DNA from 4 places in the Actinoplanes missouriensis 431 genome. Region 2 is predicted to be linked to each of the others. Evidence: riboswitches for the same ligand, from Rfam matches in the RefSeq annotation. Region 2 holds a riboswitch; each other region holds the start of a gene.
The links. A riboswitch is a leader RNA that binds a small molecule or an ion and turns the genes downstream of it on or off. The one in region 2 is predicted to bind cobalamin.
Positions count from the first base shown of each region.

Region 1: it holds a riboswitch for cobalamin, as region 2 does, so the genes downstream of both, AMIS_RS26705 (VWA domain-containing protein) here and AMIS_RS01080 (ABC transporter substrate-binding protein) in region 2, are expected to answer to the same signal.
Region 3: it holds a riboswitch for cobalamin, as region 2 does, so the genes downstream of both, bluB (5,6-dimethylbenzimidazole synthase) here and AMIS_RS01080 (ABC transporter substrate-binding protein) in region 2, are expected to answer to the same signal.
Region 4: it holds a riboswitch for cobalamin, as region 2 does, so the genes downstream of both, AMIS_RS21025 (CbtA family protein) here and AMIS_RS01080 (ABC transporter substrate-binding protein) in region 2, are expected to answer to the same signal.

Region 1 covers NC_017093.1:5,773,527-5,776,728, forward strand. The annotation lists gene AMIS_RS26705 (VWA domain-containing protein) at 1-2,103, opposite strand, end outside; cobalamin riboswitch at 2,140-2,310, opposite strand; gene AMIS_RS26710 (gluconokinase) at 2,479-3,202, shown strand, end outside.
Region 2 covers NC_017093.1:231,772-234,973, reverse strand. The annotation lists gene AMIS_RS01090 (ABC transporter ATP-binding protein) at 1-16, opposite strand, end outside; gene AMIS_RS01085 (FecCD family ABC transporter permease) at 13-1,080, opposite strand; gene AMIS_RS01080 (ABC transporter substrate-binding protein) at 1,077-2,006, opposite strand; cobalamin riboswitch at 2,100-2,227, opposite strand; gene AMIS_RS01075 (DUF4229 domain-containing protein) at 2,271-2,633, opposite strand; gene AMIS_RS01070 (hypothetical protein) at 2,655-3,077, opposite strand; gene mqnE (aminofutalosine synthase MqnE) at 3,140-3,202, opposite strand, start outside.
Region 3 covers NC_017093.1:4,499,074-4,502,275, reverse strand. The annotation lists gene AMIS_RS21120 (hypothetical protein) at 1-200, shown strand, start outside; gene fahA (fumarylacetoacetase) at 197-1,366, shown strand; cobalamin riboswitch at 1,415-1,613, shown strand; gene bluB (5,6-dimethylbenzimidazole synthase) at 1,652-2,287, shown strand; gene AMIS_RS21105 (beta-L-arabinofuranosidase domain-containing protein) at 2,616-3,202, shown strand, end outside.
Region 4 covers NC_017093.1:4,477,645-4,480,846, reverse strand. The annotation lists gene AMIS_RS21030 ((2Fe-2S)-binding protein) at 127-867, shown strand; gene AMIS_RS21025 (CbtA family protein) at 830-1,549, opposite strand; cobalamin riboswitch at 1,621-1,771, opposite strand; gene AMIS_RS21020 (ATP-binding protein) at 1,778-3,202, opposite strand, start outside.

The DNA of each region.
Region 1 (3,202 bases), 3.2 Mb from region 2:
GGAGCCGGGCACGACCGCTGCCTGCAACCGTTCGAGCGGCATCAGCTCGGCCTTCAGCGCCGTGGCAAGCCGTCCCGCAAGACCGAGACGGATCGGACCGGACTCGCAGTCGACGACCACGGTCGCGACCCCGTTCAGCATCGGCGCGAGCCGCAGCGGATCCGGGCCGCTGGTGGCCCGCCCGTCCGTGACAAACACCAGCAACGGCCGCCGGCGCGGATCACGGCGGCGTTCGGTCGCGATGGTCGCCGCCGCGGCGCGCAACCCGGCCGCGATCGGGGTCCGCCCACCGGTCCGTAGCGCCGCCAGCCGCATCACGCCGACCTCATGGCTGGACGTGGGCGGCAGCACCACCTCCGCGTCCGCGCCCCGAAACGTGATCATCCCGATCCGGTCCCGCCGCTGGTAGGCGTCCCGCAGCAACGACAGCACCGCCGTCTTCACGAGCGTCATCCGCTTCCGGGCCGCCATCGATCCGGACGCGTCCACGACGAAGAGCACGAGGTTCGCCTCCCGCCCCACGTGCACCGACTCCCGCAGATCCCGAGGCGCCACCCGGACCCGCTTTCCCGACATTTCGGAGAAGTCGGAGGGCGCCCGGGAGGCCGCCTCCGCGCCGGCTCGGTCCAGGGCGGCACGGAGCGTCGCCGGAAGGTGCGGGGCGCCGGCGAGCTTGCCGATCGGGGTACGGCTGCCGACCACCCGCCCGCGACGGGCGTAGGCCGGAGAGCGCCGCCCGGCATGACCACCCTCACCCCGGGCCGAGATGCGCAGTGTCCGCGTTCGGTAGGCCGGCCCAGCGGTCGCCGCCGCGCCCGCTTTGTCCCCCTGCGCGGCCTGCTCCTGCTGCCCTGAGTCGTCCCCTGCCTGCCCGGAGCCGTCCGCCGCCGCCCCGGAGCCGTCCGCCGCCGCCCCGGAGCCGCTCGCCGGACCGCCGCCGTCCCGCGGGCCCTCCGGTCCGCCACCGCCACCGCCGCTGGGTGGGCCGTCGCCGTCCGGGTCGTCGCCGTCGTCATCGGCCGGCCCGGAAGCCTCACCGGCGGACGACTCCGCCGCCTGACGCTCGGCCTCGGCCTCACGGAGGGCCTCCTGCTCGGCCTCGGCCAGGGCCTGTTCGAGCTTCTCCTCGTCGGTGCCCGGCGGGTCGAGCGGATCGGTGCGCCGCCGGTGCGGCAGGGCCAGCCGGGCAGCGTCGCGGACGTCGTCGGCGGTCACCCGGTCGCGGCCGTGCCAGGCGGCCAGGGCGACGGCGCAGCGGGCCACCACGATGTCGGCGCGCATGCCGTCCACCCCGTAAGCGAGGCAGACCCGGGCGATCCGGTCCAGCTCCGTGTCGGGGAGCCGCACGCCGGGGAGCTGGGCGCGGGCGGCGGCGATGCGGGCCGCGTACTCCCGCTCGGCCTCGGCGAACCGGGCGGCGAACCCGTCCGGGCCGGCCTCGTAGGCCAGCCTGCGGCGCACCACCTCGGCCCGCTGCGCCGCGTCGCGGGGCGCCGCCACGGTGACGACCAGGCCGAAGCGGTCGACCAGCTGCGGGCGCGGCTCACCCTCCTCCGGGTTCATCGTGCCGACCAGCAGGAACCGTGCCGCGTGCTTCACCGACACGCCGTCGCGCTCGACGTGCGCGCGGCCCATCGCGGCGGCGTCCAGCAGCAGGTCGACCAGGTGGTCCGGGAGCAGGTTCACCTCGTCGACGTAGAGCACGCCCCGGTGGGCGGCGGCGAGCAGGCCCGGCTCGTACGCCTTCACCCCGTCGCTGAGCGCCCGCTGCAGGTCCAGCGTGCCCACCACGCGGTCCTCGGTGGCGCCGACCGGCAGCTCGACGAGCCGGGCCGGGCGGGCGTCGGCGGGGCCGCCGATCGGGTGCGGGCCGTCCGGGCAGCCCGGATCCGGGGCGTCCGGGTCACAGGCGAACCGGCAGCCGCGTACCGTCGCGATGCCCGGCAGCAGGCCGGCCAGCGCACGCACGACGGTGCTCTTCGCGGTGCCCTTCTCGCCGCGCACCAGCACGCCGCCGACGGCGGGTGAGACCGCTGTCAGCAGCAGCGCGAGGCGCAGGTCATCGAGGCCGACGACGGCCGAGAACGGGTAGGGAGTTGTCACGAGGGTCCCCTTCTGCGCGGGTGTCCACGCCCGCACGTCAGCCACGAACGAGCGGCCGGAGTCTCCTGACTCCCGGATCGGCGATCACCGCGCCTTCCGGCCCCTGTCGAAGCCGTGGCTGTGCTGCGGGTCGCTCCCCGGTCACAGTGGCGGGACCGTCCCGGATTCGCACCGGGTTCCTCCGCTACCGCTCGCCGGTCACTCTTTCTCACCGGCGGGGTACGCGTCAACGCGAGCACCGGTGACAACGATCGCTCCGGCGTCCCGGGCGGCCCCGCGGGCAGCGGTCACCGGGGCGATGACGAGCGGCGCGCCGGGCCGGTACGAAAGGATGTCCGCCGGGTAAGGCGAAGGGCAGGACGAGGGAGGCCACGCATGGACGTTGTGATCGGCATCGACACCGGTACCACCGCCACCAAGGGCGTCGCCGCCGGGCCGCGCGGGGAGATACGCGCGCTGACCAGCGTGCACTACCCGCTGTCGGTGCCCGGGCCGGGTCGCGCCGAGCTCGACCCGGCGCAGCTGGTCGACGCCGCGGTGAAGGCGCTCACCGACGTCGCCGCCGCGTGCCGGGAAAACGGCGACCGGGTGATCGCGATCGGACTCAGCGCGTTCCTGCACGCGCTCGTGCCGATGTCCGCGGACGGCGAGCCGCTGGGCCCGCTGATCACCTGGGCGGACGGGCGCTCGGCCGGGCAGTGCGAGCAGATCGTCGCGGCCGGGCGGGCCAAGGTCCTGCAGGCGCGCACCGGCACCCCGGTGCACCCGATGTCGCCACTGACCAAACTGGCCTGGTGGGAGGCGACCGACCCGGACACCCTGCGGGGCACGCCCCGGTGGGGCGGGGTGAAGGAGCTGATCGTCGCGGCGCTCACCGGCGGGCCGTTCCAGGTGGACCTGTCGCTCGCCTCCGGCACCGGCCTCTACGACATCCACTCGCGCAAGTGGGACGACGAGGCGCTCGGGATCGCCGGGGTGCGCGCGGAGCAGCTCGCCGAGGTGGTGCCGACGACGACCCGGCTGCGGCTGCGGCCCGAGGTGGCGCGGGCGGCCGGGCTCGACGAGGCCGTTCCGCTGATCATCGGGGCCGCCGACGGTC
Region 2 (3,202 bases):
GGTGCGCATCGGTCATGTCGGCACCGCGCGGCTGGTGCGCATCACCAGGACGAAGAATGGCGCGCCGAGGAATGCCGTGACGACGCCGATCGGGATCTCGGCGTCACCGGCGACGGTCCGCGCCAGCAGGTCGGTCAGGGTCAGGAACGCGGCGCCGAAGAGTACCGAGAGCGGCAGCAGCGACCGGTAACTCGGGCCGGTCAGCAGCCGGATCGTGTGCGGCACGATGATCCCGACGAAACCGATCAACCCGGAGACCGAGACCGCCGCCGCGGTACCGAGCGACGCCGCGATGATCAGCAGGTACCTGCTGCGCTGCGGATGCAGGCCCAGACTCGCAGCCTCCGCGTCACCGACCGTCAGCACGTCCAGCTCGCGCCGCCGGGACAACACGATCACGCCCGTCACCAGCGCGTACGGCAGGATCACCAGCACGTCGTGCCAGCCGGCCGTGGCGAGCCGGCCGAGCAGCCACGAATACACCTCCTGCAGCGACTCGACGTGCCGCTGCAGCAGGAACGTCTGCGCCGCCGAGAGGAACGCCGACACGGCCACACCGGCCAGGATCAACGCGGCGGGCGTCCGGTCCCGGCTGCCGGCCGCGCCCAGCAGCCAGGTCAGCGCCACCGCGGTCACCGCACCGACAAAAGCAGCCATGGGTACGCCCACCGGCACCTCCGTGGTGCTGCCGGCACCGAGCACGATCACCGCCGTGACGCCCAGTCCCGCGCCGGCCGCCACGCCGAGCAGGTGCGGGTCGGCCAGCGGGTTGCGGAAAGCGCCCTGGTACGCCGCGCCGGAGAGGGCCAGCATCGCGCCGACCAGCAGGCCCAGCACCACCCGGGGCAGCCGCAGCTGCATCAGGATCGCGACCTCCCGATCGGTGAGGCCACTCTCCAGCCGTACCCCGGGAATGAGGTTGAGCATCTCCGCCGCGACCCCGCCCGGTGGCAGGGACGCCGAGCCGAAGGCGAGGCCGGCCAGGGTCGCCACCAGCACCGCGAGCGCGCCCGCGACGAGCCATGCCGGCCGGAGCCCGGCAGAGCGGGCCCGCTGCTTCGGGGCCACGGCATCGATCACGCGGGGACCTTGCCCACCGCGTCGGCGACGGCCTGGACCAGGTCGGGGGTCCGCGGACCCCAGCGCGACGCGATGTCGTCGTCGAGCGCGTAGATCTGGCCCTTCTCCACCGCGGTCACCGTGGACCAGCCACTGCGCGCCGTCACCGTCGCGGCGGACTGCTGGCAGCACTTGCTGTCGGCCAGGAAGATCATGTCCGGGTTCGCCTTGACCACCGCCTCCTGGGTGAGCTGCGGGTACCCGCCGAACGAGCCGCTCGCGTCGGCGGCGTCCGCCACGTTGGTCATGCCGAACTTCGCGAAGATCGATCCGATGAACGTCTTCGAGGTGGCCGAGTAGAGATCCGGTCCGAGCTCGTAGAAGTAGCTCAGCGGCCGGCTGCGGGCCGGAACCGATTTCACGATCTCGTCGATCCGAGTCGCCATGTCGGCGCCGGTCTTCTCCGCCTCGGCCCGGTGGCCGGTGAGCGCGCCCAGGTCACCGAGCTGGGCGTAGGTGTCCTCCAGCGTGGTCGCGGCCGGCGCGACGAACGCCGGGATCGACAGTTTCCCGAGCTGCGCCACGATGTTCTCGGTGTCGTTGGAGACCACCACCAGGTCCGGGTCCTTCGCGGCGATCGCCTCGGCGTTCGGCTTGAAGCCGGACAGATCCGATTTCGGGGCGTCGGCCGGGTAGCTCGACTGGTCGTCGACCGCCGTCACCTGCGGGCCCGCGCCGATCGCGAACAGCATCTCCGTGGCGGTCGGGCTCAACGAGACGATCTTCTCGGGCCGGGCCTCCAGGGTCACCGCGCCGACCGTGACCGGGAAGCCCGCGGCGGAGCTCGCCGGCGTCGCGGCCGGCTCATCCGCGTCCTGACCCGCACAACCGGCGAGAGCCAGGGCGGTGGTCACCATCGCGGTGGTGAGAAGACGTCGTCGCTGCATGGAATCCTCCTGTCGGCCGGGCTGTGGTGCTTCGCCGACAGGGGCTCGTGGCCGCCGTCTGCGAGGCGCCCCTCCCCGAGAGCGCTGAATCGCGACCGGCGTCCAGGCGACCTGGCTAGCCCGGCTCGTCGCGGGCATCACAGTTGCGGGACAGCGCCGGTTTCGCACCGGCTTCGCTGAGACGCGGTCTGATGAAAACGCTAGCTCACGGACAGCACGGAGTCGCCGCCGGTGGGTTACATCGGCAGCTGGTGCGTACTGATGTCAGCGGCCGTCGGCGGCTTTCTCGCTGCCTGCCGTCTCGCCGGTGCCCGGGCCCGCGCTGTCGCCTGCTTTGTGGCTCGCGTCGGCGGCGGCCACCCGGTCGCCGGCCGCTGCGGCGTCCTCGTCCCCGGCCAGCGCCGAACGCAGCCGGTCTTTCTCCGCGGTGCGCTTGGCGGCGACCGAACCGAGATGCTCGGCCATCTGGTCACGCCACTTGCGCAACAGCACGAGCGAGAGCACGGCCGACACGACGAACGCGACCATGACCTTGACCAGGAAGTTCAACGGGAACGGCAGCAGCACGGCCAAGGCGACCACGAACAGGCCGAGCCGGCCGAGCGTGTATTTGACGGCGGGGCTCATCTCTTCATCTCTCCCTCAGCCTCACCGTTGGTTGAGCCAGCGGAGGCCGTAGAACCAGACCAGGCAGTACACGACCGTACCGGTGGCGGCTCCGGCCGTGCCGCTCACCAGGGCCGGCGCCACTCCGGAGATCAGACCGGCCACGGTCATCCCGAGCGCGACGCCGAAACCGGCGGCGAGCGCGGCCATCATGACCCGGTGCGCGCCGAAGCCCTCGGCCCGGAACTCCTCGACGAAGAGCCAGACCGGGAGGATCAGCACGAGCCAGCCGTTCGACGAGCCGAATGTGCCGAGGCCGGTGAGCGCCATCACCGCCTCGAAGATCAACAGCACGACGAGGCCGACCGCCAGACCGGCGAACGCCGCCCCGAGCAGGTCGCTGATGGTCATCAGCCGGCCACCGGCGTCTCGGCGCAGGCCGCGCGCGTTCCTCTGCTGGGTCATCGGGGCGTCCTCGGGTTTCCGGTCATTGCGGCGTCTGTCGTCGGGCTCGGTCGGTCGTCAGCTCAGGCCCAGACTCGCTGCGGTTCGCTGCGGCGTTCGGCCAGCGGGACGGGCTTGTCGTACTC
Region 3 (3,202 bases), 4.3 Mb from region 2:
TCCAGGGTGGCGGCGTGGACGAGGTCGCGGCCGCACTGGCCGACCAGGACGGTCACCGGGTCGCCGCGGCGATCGCCACCATCGATGATCGACTGGCCCGCGACGTGCGGCGGCAGTTCGTCAGTTTCGGCACATGCAGCATCAGCGAGCCGGTCGACGGCCTGCTGCAGCTCGGACTTCTCCCGGAGGACATCCTGTGAGCCCGCTCGGCAGCCCGGCCACCCTGCCCTACGGCGTGTTCAGCACCGCGGCCGACCCGCATCCCCGGGCCGGCGTCGCGATCGGCGACCAGATCATCGATCTCCCGGCGGCCGTCCGGCGCCTCGCCCCGCAACTGGCCGGCGCGGTCGCCGGCCCGTCCCTGGACGCCCTGCTGGCCGCCGGCCCCCGCGTCTGGGCCGACCTGCGGGCGCAGCTGACCACCTGGGTCACCGACGAGATTCATCGCGATCTGATCGCGGCGCATCTCGTGCCGGCCCGGGAGGCGACGATGCACCTGCCGTTCACGGTGGCCGACTACGTCGACTTCTACGCCTCCGAGCAGCACGCCACCAACCTCGGACGGATCCTGCGCCCCGGCCAGGAACCGCTCACCGCCAACTGGAAACACCTCCCGATCGGCTATCACGGCCGCGCCGGAACCGTCGTCGTGTCAGGAACCGACATCGTGCGGCCGAGCGGCCAGCGGGTCGGCCCGGTCTTCGGGCCCTCCCAGCGGCTCGACATCGAGGCCGAACTGGGTTTCGTCGTCGGCGTCGGATCCTCGCTCGGCAAACCGGTCGAGCTGGGCGCCTTCGAGGAACACGTCTTCGGGGTCTGCCTGGTCAACGACTGGTCGGCGCGGGACATCCAGGCCTTCGAGTACGTTCCGCTCGGCCCGTTCCTGGGCAAGAGCTTCGCCACCTCGATCAGCCCGTGGATCGTCCCGCTGTCCGCTCTCGATCATGCCCGGGTGGCGCCGCCGGAGCGTTCCGTGCCGGTGCAGCCCTACCTCGACGACGAGAAGACGCCGGCGTGGGGCCTGGACGTGCGGCTTACGGTGACCCTGAACGGTCACGTGATCTCCCAGCCGCGCGCCGCCGACATGTACTGGACGGGCGCGCAGATGCTCGCCCATCTGACGGTCAACGGCGCCTCGCTGCGCACCGGTGACCTGTTCGCCTCCGGAACGATCAGCGGCGGCTCGCCGGGCTCGCTCATCGAGCTGTCCTGGAACGGTCAGGAACCGCTCGCGCTGCCGGACGGCTCGACCCGCGCGTTCCTCGAGGACGGCGACGAGGTGGTGATCAGCGCGGTCGCGCCGGGCCCGGACGGCTCCACGATCAGCTTCGGGGAGGTCCGCGGGCGGATCGTGAGCGCGTTGTAGGGTTCAGCACGGCACAAGATCATGGTGAGGTGCCCCGTTCCGCTCCGGACGTGTCCGATATGGATTGGTCCGGCTCGGAGCGGGGAGAATCTGGGAAGCCGGTGTGATTCCGGCACGGGCCCGCCGCGGTGACCGGGGAGCCGCCGCCCACGCGCGCGAGCGCAGCCACTGGCCGCAACGGCTGGGAAGGCGGGCGGTGAGGCGACGATCCGGGAGTCCGAAGACCGGCCTCGCCGACTGTCGCCCGGGCGCACGCCCGGGCCGAATCGCAGCGGGAGCCTGCCCATGTCCAGTCAGCTGTACGACGTCATCCACCGCCGCCGCGACGTCCGCGGCCAGTTCACCGGCGCCCCGATCCCACCGGCGGTCCTCGATCGCGTGCTGGCGGCCGCCCACGCCGCACCCAGCGTCGGACTCTCCCAGCCCTGGGACTTCATCCTGGTCAGCGACGAGTCAACCCGCGTCGCTTTCCACGATCACGTCCAGCGCGAGCGCGCGGCCTTCGCGTCCACCCTCGACCCGGACGCCGCCGCCACCTTCTCCAAAATCAAGATCGAGGGGGTACGGGAATCCACCCTCTCCGTGGTCGTCACCTACGACCCGGACCGGGGCAGCCCGGCAGTCCTCGGCCGGCACGCCATCGCGGACGCCGGCCTCTACTCGGTCTGCCTGGCGATCCAGAACCTCTGGCTCGCCGCCACCGCCGAGGACCTGGGCGTCGGCTGGGTCTCCTTCTACCGCGAGCCGTTCGTCCAGGACCTGCTCGGCATACCCGCCGGCATCCGCCCGGTGGCGTGGCTCTGCCTGGGGCCGGTGACCCACCTGGAGGAGACCCCCGACCTGGAACGCCATGGCTGGCGCAGGCGAATGCCGTGGCAGTCGGCGGTCCACGAGAACAGGTGGTCCCCGAGGGAGGGCTGACGCCGGGCCTTTCGGGCGCGGGGTGGTCGCCCGGACAACCGGCTGCTTCCGCATCTCTGGCCGATGTTCGTGAGCGCTAACAAATCGATCGAGCCCTGTCTGGTGTGAGCCGTTTCCTGATGTCGGGCACGGCATGATTCCCCTGATCGGTCCCGAGCAGCGGAGCTGTGGGAAAGCCTGTGCGAGTACCCGCCCGAAATCGTCGGCGTCTTGTCGCGGCATCGAACCTGTGCAACGATCCAGTTACGTCGATGTTAACGTTCATCCCCCCCGGTACGAATACATCGGTCGTCTTCGTTCCCTCCCGTCCCCATCCTCTGGAGGATTCGTGTCGTCCCTTCCCCTGAGCCGGCGGAGCGTCCTTCGTGCCGCCGGCGCCGGTGCGGTCGTCTCCGCCGTCGGCGTCTCCATCGCTGCGACCACCGCGGAGGCCGATGCCGCCGTCGTCCCGCCGGTACGTACGGACATCGGCAACGCGGCGTCCGAGTTCATGCCCGGTCAGGTGCGGCTGACCGCGAGCCGGCTGCTGGACAACCAGAACCGCACCATGAACTACCTGCGGTTCGTCGACGTCAACCGGATGCTCTACGTCTTCCGCGCCAACCACCGGCTGTCCACCGCCGGTGCCGCCGCGAACGGCGGCTGGGACGCGCCGAACTTCCCGTTCCGCTCGCACATGCAGGGCCACTTCCTGACCGCATGGGCGCAGGCGTACGCCTACACCGGCGACACCACCTGCCGTGACAAGGCCGACTACATGGTCGCCGAGCTGGCCAAGTGCCAGGCGAACAACGCCGTGGCCGGGTTCAACGCGGGCTACCTGTCCGGCTTTCCGGAGTCGGACCTCGACGCCGTCGAGTCCGGCAAGCCGATCGCGGTGTCGTACTACTGCATCCACAAGACCCTCGCGGGTCT
Region 4 (3,202 bases), 4.2 Mb from region 2:
GGACTGCGGGCTTGCCGGCTGGGTGCTTGGAGACTGCGGGTCGGGGAACAGGGCGTTGACGTCGGTCATACCCCTGAACCGTATCGTTGAACTGTCGGTTGAGGCTTCGCTGATACCGTCGCCGGCATGGCCGACCCGATCGATGCGACGCCCGCGCTGGAAGCCGCTGCGCGGTTCGGTCCCTACTGCACGTGGGAGACACAAGCTCCGGTCGGCGGGACGAGGCCGCTGACCGATCTGCAGGACCCCGCGGTGCTCGCCGATCGGGTGGACACCGCCACCCGGCTGCTCGCCGCGATGGGCGGGCTCAACCCCGGTGACCTGCCTAGACGCGCGGTCGCGTCGACCGTCTTCCTCGGACTGGCGGCTCGCCTGGTCTCCCCGCCGCTGGCGGCCGCGGTGGCCGGCGGCGCGGTCCCGATCCCGGAGCCGGCTCGGATGCGGTGGCAGCCGGTGGACCGGGGACCGATCCCGATCACGTGCGCCGGACTGACGGCCGGCACCGGTGACCTTGTCACAGGTCTCAACACGGTGATCGAAATACTGGTCGCGCCGGTGCTGGAGGTGTTCCGTACCCAATTTGTGGTGTCGCCCCGGGTTTTGTGGGGAAACGTGGCGTCCGCGCTCGGTGGCGCCGCCACGATGATGGCCGCGCAGGGGGCGGACGCGGGCGACCTGATCGAGGGGCTGCTGTCCCGGGAACCACTGATCGGGACGGCCGTCCTGCACCGCCCCGATCGTCATCACCGGAGAACGCTGACCCGCAACAACTGCTGCCTGTACTACCGGATCCCGGGCGGCGGCACCTGCGGCGACTGCGTGCTGAACGTCAGGCAGCGACGGCGGCGGCCGGCTCCGCAGCGGTGACCCGCGGCGTCACCAGCGCGGCGAAGGCCAGGCCCAGCACGGTCCAGAGCACCGCCTGCACGCCGAGCGAGGTGATCCGGAACTCCCAGAGCAGCGCCGCCGGGAACGACTCCGGCACTTCCTGGATGCCGGGCAGCAGCAGGTACGCCACGGAGACCACCACGACGAACGCCAGGGTCGCGGCCACCGCCCGGCGCCACTCCACGGTCTGCGTGCGGGCGGCGATCACCGCGGCCCAGACGGCGACCAGGCCGAGCACGAGCACCGCCAGATAACTCCAGGTCCGCTGGTTGATGGTGGCCGGGTCGCCGACGGCGGGCGGGTTCGGCGGGTACTTCACCCACGGCACCAGCACCGCCCCGACCAGCGCGGATCCGGCCAGCACGAGCGCCACCCGGCTGTCCGCGGCGATCCGGAACCGGCGGCGCAGCAGCGTGTAGGCGGTGGCGAGCAGTCCGCCCATCGCGATGCCGTAGAGGGTGGTGGCGAGAACCAGGCCGGCCTTCTGCCCGTTGCGGCTGACCAGCGGATCCTCCGCCGCGTCGGTGGACGAGGCGGGCGCGGCGGCCTCCTCGATGGCGATCGCGGCGTCGACGTGCGGCTCACCGAACACGAAGGCGAACCCGCCGGCCAGCAGACCGGCGATCAGCCCGGCGAGCAGGCCCCGCAAGAGCAACGACACGAAACGGGGCTGCCCAGCCGGAAAAGACGCAGACATGAGAGAGCGAACCTCCAACGGGATGACGCGTCCCGATCGTGGGGCTGCGACGGGCGAGTTCCCTGACTCCCGGCCCCTCGCAGGACCGGTCACAGTGGCGCGACCGCGCCGGACTCCCACCGGCTTCCCTCGCGTCGCCGCAGTTGGCATCCTCAACCTAGTGGTGCCCGGAGCAGCGGCACAACTCTGCGATCAGGCCTTCGGCAGGCGCACCCGCACGATCGTCCCGGCCGGCTCGTTGGCGTCCAGCCGGATGGTCCCGCCGTGCAGCGCGACGATCGTGCGGGCCAGGCTGAGTCCCAGTCCGCTGCCGGGAATCCCCTGGTGGCGCACGTTGCTGCCGCGGAAGAACCGGTCGAACACCCGCTCCCGTTCCTCGGCGGGCATGCCGATCCCGCTGTCCGCGATGCTCAGCTCGGCGGTCTGGGCGCCGGCGGTCAGCGTGACGACGACGTGACCGCCGGGTGGGCTGTACGTCGCCGCGTTCGACAGCAGATCGGTGATCACCTGGCGCAGCCGGTCCGCGTCGCCGCGTACTCCGACGGCCGGCGGCACCCACAGGTCGATGTCGAGCGCCGTGCTCGCCCGGGCGGTCTGCACCGCGTCGGTGACCAGGGCGGCGAGGTCGATCTCGGTGAGCCGCAGGCCGAGGTGACCGGAGTCCAGGCCGGCCAGGTCCAGCAGCGTGTCGATGATCCGTTGCAGCGCGGCGCTGTTCCGGCTGATCGACTGGATCATCTGCTGTTGCTCGTCGTCCAGCCCGCCGGCCTCCTCGGCGAGCACGCCGGCGTTCGTGGTGATCGAGGTGAGCGGCGTGCGCATCTCGTGGCCGACCAGGTCGATGAAGTCGTTCTGCGCCCGGCTCAGCTGCCGGGCCAGCTGCTCGGCGCGGCGCAGCGCCACGTAGACGCCGATCTGCGACGCCACCCCGTCGAGCAGCACGGTCAGCAGGTCCTCCTGGACCTCGGGGGTGCCGGCGTAACAGGTCAGCACCCCGAGCATGGTGCCGCCGTCGCGGACCGGGACGGCGAGGACCGTACGGATGCCGCGCCGCAGGCAGATGTCGATGCGTGCCCGTTCGGCGGGCCGGGGGATGTAGGCGGCGGTGTCCGCGATGTCCGGCACCCAGAGCGGCTGCCCGGTCTCCCAGACCCGGCCGGTGATCCCGTGCCCGTACGCCGGCACGTGCCCGAACAGCCCGTCGCCGGGGTCCGCGCCGGTCGCGTCGTAGTGCCCGACCGAGCGCAGGTCGCCGTGGGCGTCGTCGATCAGGAACAGCTCCGCGCAGGGCCAGCCCAGCGTCGTGACCACCGGTTCGAGGATCTCCGGCGCCGCGTCCTCGGCCGACTCCGCGGTCCGCAGCACCACTTCGACCCGGCGGTGGCAGTCCCGGAACTTCTCGGCCCGGCGCAGCGCGGTCACCTCGTGCGCCACCGACAACGCTCCGAGCCGCCGGCCACCGGTGCCGACGATCGGGTTCGCGGTGGCGGCGAAGGTGCGGATCCGGTGCCCGGGACGCACCGTGAGCACGTCGGAGACGCCGACCTGCTCGCCGCCGAGCGCCCGCATCAGCGGGGTCTCCTCCCAGTGCAGCGGCGTCAGATCCGGACGGTGGAG